2 regions of the Peribacillus sp. FSL K6-5616 genome follow, and region 2 is predicted to be linked to the other one. Evidence: a T-box and tRNA genes for the amino acid it is inferred to sense, from the RefSeq annotation. Region 2 holds a T-box; the other holds one or more tRNA genes.
The links. A T-box is a leader RNA that pairs with one kind of tRNA and senses whether it is charged. The one in region 2 lies ahead of thrS (threonine--tRNA ligase), so its partner is inferred to be a tRNA-Thr.

Region 1: it encodes a tRNA-Thr, which carries the amino acid that the T-box ahead of thrS (threonine--tRNA ligase) is inferred to sense. The anticodon was not compared.

What each region holds. Positions count from the first base shown of each region.
Region 1 covers NZ_JBBOYT010000001.1:4,454,668-4,460,470, reverse strand. Annotated here, with positions in the region: rRNA gene MHB45_RS21685 (23S ribosomal RNA) at 1-2,554, shown strand, start outside; rRNA gene rrf (5S ribosomal RNA) at 2,674-2,789, shown strand; tRNA gene MHB45_RS21675 (tRNA-Val) at 2,801-2,876, shown strand; tRNA gene MHB45_RS21670 (tRNA-Thr) at 2,887-2,962, shown strand; tRNA gene MHB45_RS21665 (tRNA-Lys) at 2,985-3,060, shown strand; tRNA gene MHB45_RS21660 (tRNA-Leu) at 3,068-3,149, shown strand; tRNA gene MHB45_RS21655 (tRNA-Gly) at 3,158-3,232, shown strand; tRNA gene MHB45_RS21650 (tRNA-Leu) at 3,245-3,333, shown strand; tRNA gene MHB45_RS21645 (tRNA-Arg) at 3,344-3,420, shown strand; tRNA gene MHB45_RS21640 (tRNA-Pro) at 3,432-3,508, shown strand; tRNA gene MHB45_RS21635 (tRNA-Ala) at 3,526-3,601, shown strand; tRNA gene MHB45_RS21630 (tRNA-Met) at 3,630-3,706, shown strand; tRNA gene MHB45_RS21625 (tRNA-Ile) at 3,717-3,793, shown strand; tRNA gene MHB45_RS21620 (tRNA-Ser) at 3,814-3,906, shown strand; tRNA gene MHB45_RS21615 (tRNA-Met) at 4,010-4,083, shown strand; tRNA gene MHB45_RS21610 (tRNA-Asp) at 4,090-4,165, shown strand; tRNA gene MHB45_RS21605 (tRNA-Phe) at 4,189-4,264, shown strand; tRNA gene MHB45_RS21600 (tRNA-His) at 4,282-4,357, shown strand; tRNA gene MHB45_RS21595 (tRNA-Gly) at 4,362-4,435, shown strand; tRNA gene MHB45_RS21590 (tRNA-Ile) at 4,441-4,517, shown strand; tRNA gene MHB45_RS21585 (tRNA-Asn) at 4,530-4,604, shown strand; tRNA gene MHB45_RS21580 (tRNA-Ser) at 4,606-4,696, shown strand; tRNA gene MHB45_RS21575 (tRNA-Glu) at 4,700-4,771, shown strand; gene MHB45_RS21570 (TraR/DksA C4-type zinc finger protein) at 4,813-5,562, opposite strand; gene MHB45_RS21565 (1,4-dihydroxy-2-naphthoate polyprenyltransferase) at 5,709-5,803, opposite strand, start outside.
Region 2 covers NZ_JBBOYT010000001.1:3,784,975-3,790,777, forward strand. Annotated here, with positions in the region: gene MHB45_RS18210 (LysE family transporter) at 1-429, shown strand, start outside; gene MHB45_RS18215 (hypothetical protein) at 812-1,333, shown strand; gene thrS (threonine--tRNA ligase) at 1,293-3,200, opposite strand; T-box leader at 3,260-3,480, opposite strand; T-box leader at 3,512-3,733, opposite strand; T-box leader at 3,764-3,984, opposite strand; gene MHB45_RS18225 (hypothetical protein) at 4,095-4,370, shown strand; gene MHB45_RS18230 (DUF7010 family protein) at 4,412-5,062, opposite strand; gene MHB45_RS18235 (IS1182 family transposase) at 5,379-5,803, opposite strand, start outside.

The sequences.
Region 1 (5,803 bases), 670 kb from region 2:
TGTAGTTGAAACTTCGTTCCCTCCTGAGTGGATCCTGAGTACGGCGGGACACGAGAAATCCCGTCGGAAGCAGGGAGGACCATCTCCCAAGGCTAAATACTCCCTAGTGACCGATAGTGAACCAGTACCGTGAGGGAAAGGTGAAAAGCACCCCGGAAGGGGAGTGAAATAGATCCTGAAACCGTGTGCCTACAAGTAGTCAAAGCCCGTTAATGGGTAATGGCGTGCCTTTTGTAGAATGAACCGGCGAGTTACGATTTCATGCGAGGTTAAGTTGATGAGACGGAGCCGCAGCGAAAGCGAGTCTGAATAGGGCGAATGAGTATGAGGTCGTAGACCCGAAACCAGGTGATCTACCCATGTCCAGGGTGAAGTTCAGGTAACACTGAATGGAGGCCCGAACCCACGCACGTTGAAAAGTGCGGGGATGAGGTGTGGGTAGCGGAGAAATTCCAATCGAACCTGGAGATAGCTGGTTCTCTCCGAAATAGCTTTAGGGCTAGCCTCAAGATGAGAGTATTGGAGGTAGAGCACTGATTGGACTAGGGGCCCCCAACGGGTTACCGAATTCAGTCAAACTCCGAATGCCAAATACTTATTCTTGGGAGTCAGACTGCGAGTGATAAGATCCGTAGTCGAAAGGGAAACAGCCCAGACCACCAGCTAAGGTCCCAAAGTATACGTTAAGTGGAAAAGGATGTGGAGTTGCTTAGACAACCAGGATGTTGGCTTAGAAGCAGCCACCATTTAAAGAGTGCGTAATAGCTCACTGGTCGAGTGACTCCGCGCCGAAAATGTACCGGGGCTAAACGTATCACCGAAGCTGTGGATTGACACCGTATGGTGTCGATGGTAGGAGAGCGTTCTAAGGGCGTTGAAGTCAGACCGGAAGGACTGGTGGAGCGCTTAGAAGTGAGAATGCCGGTATGAGTAGCGAAAGAAGGGTGAGAATCCCTTCCACCGAATGCCTAAGGTTTCCTGAGGAAGGCTCGTCCGCTCAGGGTTAGTCGGGACCTAAGCCGAGGCCGAAAGGCGTAGGCGATGGACAACAGGTTGATATTCCTGTACCACCTATACATCGTTTGAACGATGGGGGGACGCAGAAGGATAGGGTAAGCGCGCTGTTGGATATGCGCGTCCAAGCAGTTAGGCCGGAAACGAGGCAAATCCCGTTTCCATTAAGGCGGAGCTGTGATGGCGAGGGAAATATAGTACCGAAGTTCCTGATTCCACGCTGCCAAGAAAAGCCTCTAGTGAGATGTAAGGTGCCCGTACCGCAAACCGACACAGGTAGGCGAGGAGAGAATCCTAAGGTGTGCGAGAGAACTCTCGTTAAGGAACTCGGCAAAATGACCCCGTAACTTCGGGAGAAGGGGTGCTTTTTAGGGTGAATAGCCCAGAAAAGCCGCAGTGAATAGGCCCAGGCGACTGTTTAGCAAAAACACAGGTCTCTGCGAAGCCGCAAGGCGAAGTATAGGGGCTGACACCTGCCCGGTGCTGGAAGGTTAAGGGGAGAGGTTAGCGCAAGCGAAGCTTTGAACCGAAGCCCCAGTAAACGGCGGCCGTAACTATAACGGTCCTAAGGTAGCGAAATTCCTTGTCGGGTAAGTTCCGACCCGCACGAAAGGTGTAACGATCTGGGCACTGTCTCAACGAGAGACTCGGTGAAATTATAGTACCTGTGAAGATGCAGGTTACCCGCGACAGGACGGAAAGACCCCGTGGAGCTTTACTGCAGCCTGATATTGAATTTTGGTACAGCTTGTACAGGATAGGTAGGAGCCTGAGAAGCCGGAGCGCCAGCTTCGGTGGAGGCGTTGGTGGGATACTACCCTGGCTGTATTGAAATTCTAACCCGCGCCCCTTATCGGGGTGGGAGACAGTGTCAGGTGGGCAGTTTGACTGGGGCGGTCGCCTCCTAAAGAGTAACGGAGGCGCCCAAAGGTTCCCTCAGAATGGTTGGAAATCATTCGTAGAGTGTAAAGGCACAAGGGAGCTTGACTGCGAGACCTACAAGTCGAGCAGGGACGAAAGTCGGGCTTAGTGATCCGGTGGTTCCGCATGGAAGGGCCATCGCTCAACGGATAAAAGCTACCCCGGGGATAACAGGCTTATCTCCCCCAAGAGTCCACATCGACGGGGAGGTTTGGCACCTCGATGTCGGCTCATCGCATCCTGGGGCTGTAGTCGGTCCCAAGGGTTGGGCTGTTCGCCCATTAAAGCGGTACGCGAGCTGGGTTCAGAACGTCGTGAGACAGTTCGGTCCCTATCCGTCGCGGGCGCAGGAAATTTGAGAGGAGCTGTCCTTAGTACGAGAGGACCGGGATGGACGCACCGCTGGTGTACCAGTTGTCTTGCCAAAGGCATAGCTGGGTAGCTACGTGCGGACGGGATAAGTGCTGAAAGCATCTAAGCATGAAGCCCCCCTCAAGATGAGATTTCCCATGGCGCAAGCTAGTAAGATCCCTGAAAGATGATCAGGTTGATAGGTCAGAGGTGGAAGCATGGTGACATGTGGAGCTGACTGATACTAATAGATCGAGGACTTAACCAACGCTTTTTAAAAAATGAAATACCTTCTTATTATCTAGTTTTGAAGGAATGAAAATTTCTTCTTGCATTTTCTCAAAAAGACGTTATAATAATATATGTCTTGAAAAAATGTTAACATTGTTTGGTGACGATAGCGAAGAGGTCACACCCGTTCCCATTCCGAACACGGCAGTTAAGCTCTTCAGCGCCGATGGTAGTTGGGGGTTTCCCCCTGTGAGAGTAGGACGTCGCCAAGCAGGTTTCATATGGAGGATTAGCTCAGCTGGGAGAGCATCTGCCTTACAAGCAGAGGGTCGGCGGTTCGATCCCGTCATCCTCCACCATTTTACACCTGCCGGTGTAGCTCAACTGGTAGAGCAACTGACTTGTAATCAGTAGGTTGGGGGTTCAAGTCCTCTTGCCGGCACCATTTTTTAAGATAGTACAAGCACGAGCCATTAGCTCAGTTGGTAGAGCATCTGACTTTTAATCAGAGGGTCGAAGGTTCGAATCCTTCATGGCTCACCATTTATATGCGGGTGTGGCGGAATTGGCAGACGCACCAGACTTAGGATCTGGCGCCGCAAGGCGTGGGGGTTCAAGTCCCTTCACCCGCATCTTTCATGCGGAAGTAGTTCAGTGGTAGAATACAACCTTGCCAAGGTTGGGGTCGCGGGTTCGAATCCCGTCTTCCGCTCCACTTTTCGTATGTGCCGGGGTGGCGGAACTGGCAGACGCACAGGACTTAAAATCCTGCGGTAGGTGACTACCGTACCGGTTCGATTCCGGTCCTCGGCACCATCATAAATATGCGCCCGTAGCTCAATTGGATAGAGCATCTGACTACGAATCAGAAGGTTGTAGGTTCGACTCCCGCCGGGCGCACCATGTTTTTATTGCGGGAAGTAGCTCAGCTTGGTAGAGCACTTGGTTTGGGACCAAGGGGTCGCAGGTTCGAATCCTGTCTTCCCGACCACGTGATTTTTAATGAATGGGGCCTTAGCTCAGCTGGGAGAGCGCCTGCCTTGCACGCAGGAGGTCAGCGGTTCGATCCCGCTAGGCTCCACCATTTTTCAATCAGAAACTTATATTATATTGGCGGTGTAGCTCAGCTGGCTAGAGCGTACGGTTCATACCCGTGAGGTCGGGGGTTCGATCCCCTCCGCCGCTACCAATAAATATAAGGACCTTTAGCTCAGCTGGTTAGAGCAGACGGCTCATAACCGTCCGGTCGTAGGTTCGAGTCCTACAAGGTCCACCATATTCATTTTTTTAAGCCGTGGAGGTATACCCAAGTTCGGCTGAAGGGATCGGTCTTGAAAACCGACAGGGGAGTCAAATCCCGCGGGGGTTCGAATCCCTCTACCTCCTCCATTTTTTCTAAAAGCAGCAAGTTGTTTTAAAACAACCTTACATAAAGGATGCGGACGAAACAATATTCACGAAAGCTTGATGCTAATCGTTTCATTATTACCGTCGCGGGGTGGAGCAGTCCGGTAGCTCGTCGGGCTCATAACCCGAAGGTCGCAGGTTCAAATCCTGTCCCCGCAATTATTAGGTCCCGTGGTGTAGCGGTTAACATGCCTGCCTGTCACGCAGGAGATCGCGGGTTCGATTCCCGTCGGGACCGCCATTATTTAAATTGAATACATATGTGGCTCAGTAGCTCAGTCGGTAGAGCAAAGGACTGAAAATCCTTGTGTCGGCGGTTCGATTCCGTCCTGAGCCACCATATCTTACAAAATTACGGCGATTGTGGCGAAGTGGTTAACGCACCTGATTGTGGTTCAGGCATTCGTGGGTTCGATTCCCATCAGTCGCCCCATTTCGCGGGTGTAGTTTAGTGGTAAAACCTCAGCCTTCCAAGCTGATGATGAGGGTTCGATTCCCTTCACCCGCTCCAAATATGGGCCTATAGCTCAGCTGGTTAGAGCGCACGCCTGATAAGCGTGAGGTCGATGGTTCGAGTCCATTTAGGCCCACCATATTCATATTGTTCCGCAGTAGCTCAGTGGTAGAGCATTCGGCTGTTAACCGAACGGTCGTAGGTTCGAGTCCTACCTGCGGAGCCATGGGGAAGTACTCAAGAGGCTGAAGAGGCGCCCCTGCTAAGGGTGTAGGTCGCGCGAGCGGCGCGAGGGTTCAAATCCCTCCTTCTCCGCCAGTTGGCCCGTTGGTCAAGCGGTTAAGACACCGCCCTTTCACGGCGGTAACACGGGTTCGAATCCCGTACGGGTCATAACAAAAAGGGAAGCATACATTCATGTATGCTTCTTTTTTTCATTTGTTTTCCTTGATATAACCATCTTTTTGTTTATAGGGAATGTCTCCAAGTTGGGATTCTATATTTTCTTCTTTCAAGGTATCTTCATATTCCTTTTGCTTTTTGTTCGGTATATCCACTCTCGTTTTTCCTTCGATATCATTTGCGGCATATCCTTCATAGTCTTCAGGAAATCCATCCGTTTCATCCTCGTTTTTATAAAGATCATTGTAATTGTCATGATCCCCGGTATAATCAGATGGCGTTTCTGATGTACCGAATTTGGCCACTTCACCAAAGCTATCTTCTTTAGCCGCCATTTCGACTCCATGACGATTTTCAAAATGATCACCCTTGGATGGAATCAGTATATCCTCTTCCACTGGCCTGTCTTGTGAAAGCGTTCGTTCTGGGGCATGCTCGACACAGTAGAGGGTGCTTGGGATCGCTTCAAGCCTCTCGATGGGGATTTCCTTATTGCAGGTTTTACAATGGCCATACGCCCCTTCTTCCATGGCTTTCAAAGCTTCATCTATTTTCTCGATTTCGGATTGTGCATGCTCATCGAGTGCTTGATTCCGTTCCATCTCGAATAATTCGGTCCCTAGGTCTGCAGGATGATTATCATAGGATGATAATTCACCTACGGATTCCGTCTGGCTTTTATCCAGAACGGATTGTTCATCATTTTGAATTCTATTACATAGCTCATTTTTTTCCTGAAGCAGTTCTTTTTTGAATTTTTGCGTTTGTTGTTTCGTTGCCATATCCAATTCACTCCTTCTAAAGTCCAAATCTCTTTTTATATTGGTAAGGTGGTTGTATTATCTATTACCCGAATCGGAGTATAGGAAAACAATATGGAACGGAAGATAGAAAAAAGGACTGAGCGGATGGGCTCAGTCCCCGGAGATTATATAAGATAGCTGATGAATAATCCAATGGCCATGAGTAAGCCAAAGAAGGTGTTCGTTTGGGCAGTGGCTTTCATTGCCGGCACCATCGTGA
Region 2 (5,803 bases):
TTCATGAAGACATTTTTATGGCTTTTTGGATTTTTCGTCCTGACCTATACCGGAATCGAAAGTCTGCTAAGTGCAGGCAAGATTGAAGTGAATGCACGAAAAGCGAAAGATTCCCTTTTTTCTTCATTCCTGACAGGATTCATCATGTCCCTTTCGAATCCCTTATCCATATTGTTTTGGCTGGGGATTTACGGATCCATTCTCGCAAACTCCGCTTCCAAATATGATATGGATGATTTACTTTTGTACAGCTCAGGAATCCTTATCGGCCTCTTAACCTGGGATTTCATAATGGCCATCATCGCCAGCACCTTCAGACGCTTTTTATCCAAACCCATTCTAATGGGCATCTCGATCATTTCGGGGATATCCCTTATAGGGATCGGCCTATACTTTGCCATCCAGGCAGCCAAGGTTTTATTTACATAAGAAGTCGAGCATTAACTCGTGAATTTGAATAAATTTTCATATAAAATAAGTCGCCTATTTTATTATCCTTCTTTGTCCATGTCGGACACTTAACCCTCATTGTTCATAGCCTGTAAGGGTAAACACAAAGGGAGGATTTCTTGAATGTATAATTACGGCTATTACCCTTATAAAGTTCCATATTATACTGCTCCATATTATTACGATAATTCTTTTGCTAATTTGCCTTATTATGATGACAGGCTGCCAGTACAAACACTGGTTCCAGTAGCCACTATTTAGAGCCATTTAAACGCAGGCCGGCAAGGTCATTGCTTCAGAGGTTTTTGGGGTAACACCCAGCACACCTTTATTTTAATGGGGATAAATAATACTAACTGGAATGGTACAGATACTCGAAGATGGCATACCAAATGAGGTACATCATACAGATATAGTTGGATTACAATACCTAGGATTAACCTGCCCTGCCGATGGCAGCGGACAGGGTGCGGTCAAGGCGGTGGACAAGGCGGCCCGGGGGGTAACTGTTTTCAGCAGTTCATTCCGGGTGTTGGCTGGGTATGGATTTGTAGATAAAAAGAAACAGCCGATTTATTCGGCTGTCATTTTTTTATTCCATTTACTCGTGAGTTTCAGGCTTTTACTCGTGAGTTTCTCGCTTTTACTCGTGAGTTCCGGCCTTTTACTCGTGAGTTTCTCGCTTTTACTCGTGAATTTCTCGCTTTTACTCGTGAATTCCGGCCTTTTACTCGTGATTTTCTCGCTTTTACTCGTGAATTGCTCTTTACTCGTGATTTTCTCGCTTTTACTCGTGAATTCCGGCCTTTTACTAGTGAGTTCCAATTTAAGCTGCTTTCTTGTTAGATGCTGCGTTCTTTTATTTGCTGGACCATTTTCTTGATGAATGTTTCTATCGCGACATTTTCAACTTCTTGTTCCCCGTATTTCCGGACATTTACTTCATTTTCTTTTTCTTCTTTATCTCCGAGGACCAGCATATATGGGATTTTCCCCATCTGTGCTTCCCTGACTTTATACCCCAGCTTTTCATTCCGATCATCGATTTTCACTCTTATGCCTTGATTCTTCAGTGCTTTTTGAACCTGTAAACAATAATCCAGATGAACTTGTGAGACAGGGATGATCTGTACTTGCACCGGGGCGAGCCATACTGGGAAAGCACCGCCAAAATGTTCTATGAGGATTCCAAAAAATCGATCGATCGATCCAAAGATGGCACGATGAATGACGACCGGACGGACTTTTTCATTATTTTCATCGATGTAAGTCAGATCAAATTTGTCGGGCATTTGAAAATCAAGTTGGATTGTTGCACATTGGTGGCTTCGTTTTAATGCATCTTTAATATGAAAATCAATTTTCGGTCCATAAAATGCCCCGTCCCCTTCATTTACTTGATATTGTATCCCGATGCTTTCCAGAACATTTTTCAGGGCTGTTTCAGAAGCTTCCCAAAGGGATTCATCGCCCATTGAATCCTCCGGACGAGTCGAGAGCTCCACGGAATACTCGAATCCAAAAGTGCGATACACCTTATCGATCAGATGAAACACTTGTTTAATTTCACTTTCGATTTGATCCTGCCGTACATAGATGTGGGCATCATCCTGACAAAATGTACGGACACGCAGCATCCCGTTCAATGCACCGCTATATTCATGCCGGTGGACTTGACCGAATTCGGCCATCCGGATGGGTAAATCCCTGTAAGAATAAAGACTGTTTTTGAATATAAGCATATGACCCGGACAGTTCATTGGCTTCATCGCGAATTTTGTTTGATCCACCTCAGTGAAGTACATATTCTCGTGATAATGATCCCAGTGGCCCGATTGTTCCCATAACCGCTGGTTCATCATGAAAGGAGTCCGAACTTCGTCGTAATCAGCTTCAGTCTGAATCTCCCGCGAGAAATTCTCCAATTCATTTCTAACGATTTGTCCTTTCGGTAAATAAAATGGCATTCCAGGGGCTTCCTCCGAAAACATGAATAACTCCAACTGCTTCCCTAATTTACGGTGATCGCGTTTGGCCGCTTCTTCCAGGAATTTAAAATGATCCTGTAAATCCTTGTTCTTTCGAAAAGCCACGCCATACACCCTTTGGAGAACTTCATTTTGATTGTCTCCCCGCCAATAGGCACCAGATACACGAGTCAATCTGAATGATTTTACAAATGATGTGGATGGAAGGTGCGGCCCTCTGCAAAGATCGATGAATTCCCCCTGTTGATAGAGCGTTAATTTTTCACCATTGGGGATGTTCTTGGCTATATCCAACTTGAATGACTCCCCTCTGCCCTCGAATAACTTCACAGCTTCTTCATATGACACTTCGATCCTTTTAATCTCCAGATTTTCACTTATGATATGTTCCATCTCTTTTTCAATGGCTTGCAGATCTTCTGAGCTCAAAGGATGGTCTAACTTAAAGTCATAGTAAAAACCGTCTTCCACGACTGGTCCCATCCCTAATTCCACATTTTTGTATAATCTTTTTACAGCCTGTGCCAAAACATGCGCCACTGTATGCCGTAATACTTGTAATCCTTCATCCGAATCGAGAGTCAAGATCGACAGTTCGCCATCCTTATTAAGCTTGTGACTTAGATCAACCAGTTGCTTATCCAGTTTTCCAACTACTGCCTTTTTCCTTAAACTTGAGCTGATTGAGCTTGCCACACTTTCCACTGTGATCCCTTGCGGATACTCCTTTTGCTGCCCATCCGGGAATTGTACTTTAATCATTTTTTCACCCATCACATAAACACCCCTTTTTAATAATAAAAAAACGCACACATCCCTATGCAAGGGACGAGTGCGTTTACCCGTGGTTCCACCCAATTTCCCATAAGCAAAAAACACTCATGGCTCTGGAGCTTGTAACGCAGCTTAGACGATATCAGTTACTTTTTGTTCACCGATATAGCTCAAAGGCGGTAAATCAGTTTCCTAAGCCAGGAAGTTCGCAGCTGCCTCCCTCTCTGCAGACCGTAAAAATGATTCATGTCCTTATCATCGCCATATTTTTATATAGAAAAAAACGCACACATCCCTATGCAAGGGACGAGTGCGTTTACCCGTGGTTCCACCCAATTTCCCATAAGCAAAAAGCACTCATGGCTCTGGTGCTTGTAACGCAGCTTAGACGATATCGGTTACTTTTGTTCACCGATATAGCTCAAAGGCGGTAAATCAGTTTCCTAAGCCAGGAAGTTCGCAGCTACCCTTCCCTCTCTGCAGACCGTAAAAATGATTCATGTCCTTATCATGGCAATAATTATAATAATAAAAAACGCACCCATCCCTATGTAAGGGACGAGTGCGTTTACCCGTGATTCCACCCAATTTCCCATAAGCAAAAAACACTCATGGCTCTGGAGCTGTAACGCAGCTTAGACGATATCAGTTACTCTTGTTCACCGATATGGCTCAAAGGCGGTAAATCAGTTTCCTAAGCCAGGAAGTTCGCAGCTGCCCTTCCCTCTCTGCAGACCGTAAAAATGATTCATGTCCTTATCAATGCTTCTAAAATTTTATATTGTTATATATATTACAATATATTCCCATAAGTGACAACCTCAATTTTTTTCATTTCATCACCAACACCAAATTGGTATAATTAGTAAAAAAGGAGTCTCTATGAAACGTTTAAGCAATTGGTCAATCGTATTTGCAGTGATTGGTATCCTATCATTTTCCTGTTCCCTAGCTTTTTCAAAAGCGTCCGAGCTGCTTATGATTTCAGGATTCGGTGCGTTGCTAATTGGTTTGTTATGCAGCTTAGGGGCCATGTATAAAAATGAAAGAGGAATGTCGAAATTTTTGGCTGTGGCTGCATTCTTTCTTTTTAGTTTCATTCTCGTTTGGAATGAACCATTTCAAATTGTCAGGCTCTTGACCTGGATGAAAAATTAAATGAAAAAAACCCGTTCACCATGACGGGTTTTTTCATTGATTCATTCTTCATCGGTTATCCTTCGGCTTGAATTCTTTATTCCAAGCCATAGCGTAAGTCCAGTGGTCCAGAGTATTAGCGCGCATCCAAAGCCGAGCAATGATAACGGTGCAAGGATTTGATGCTCCCCAACCATGACGGTATCTGGCACTATCAGCCATGTAATAAGCGCCAATAAACAGAGAAGCACACCTGTTGCATAATAAACCTTGATTTGGAAAAGTGACGCCAATGGTAAAAAATGAATCCCTACAATAATGGCGATGACTCCCGGTATAAGATCGGTCTGATTGATCAAGTTACAGATGGCAATGGCAATCCCAATCAGTAAACCTTCGGCAATGAAGACCATATTAAACAAAAATCCGATACGCTTAAGACGTCTTGCCCCATCATCTGAAACTTGATTGGACATTTTTTGTGATGCATGTATTAATGAAATGCCAACGATAACCATGATGATTCCCACGAATATGGCTGCGAGTTCCACGTAGGGAAACCCCCACCCCTGCAATCCCATTACACCGGTACCCGCCCACAGTGTTCCGAAGACCGCCATGAAAATGACTCCAATTCCAGAACCGCGAAACGCCTCTTTCATCATCAGTTTCCTTTCATCCACAGTATAATCGTACATAGCATAATATTGCACCACTTCCCCAATTATTCAGCTTTAAAAAATGATTTAAGATGAAATAAATGCCGTTTCGCAGATATAATTCGATTTCCGCAGATATATTCCGGTTTTCGAAGATATATTTCTATTTTCGCAGATATATTCCTATTTTCGCAGATATATTTCGATTTCGATACAAATCTTCATAAAAAAAACCTGAGTCCCCAAAGGGGAGCTCAGGTCAGTTTGTAGACAAAAGGGGTTCGGAATTAAAAAATTCTGAACCCCTTTTGAAATTCCCTTTGAATTTTCGCCTAAAGTTTAGAGATTGGGGCTCTACGAGCCCACTATGTTAGGCCATTTTTGGACCTTGCCATGTCCAATTGGCCATCTTCTTTAAATTAATGGCAGCGAAAGTAAGCATCGCCTGCATCGACAATTTTTTAAGTCCCCTTAAAGTAGTCCAACGCATACCATGCTTTTCTTTTGCATCTGCGAATACACGCTCAATCGTTTCTTTACGTTTTGCATATATAGGTTTTACATCTTGATGATGACGCAGATGATCTGCTTCTTCCACATGTGTTTGCCAGATATGCCGTGTCACCACTTTTTGACAGTCTTTGCTTTCTGTACACCGAGATAAAAATGAGCATGTTGTACAAATTTGTTTTGGCGATTTGTACTCGCGATAGCCCTCTTTATTTGTTGTTGAGTACTTTAAAGTTTCGCCCGAAGGGCAAAGGTAACAATCAAAATGTTCATCGTATACATAGT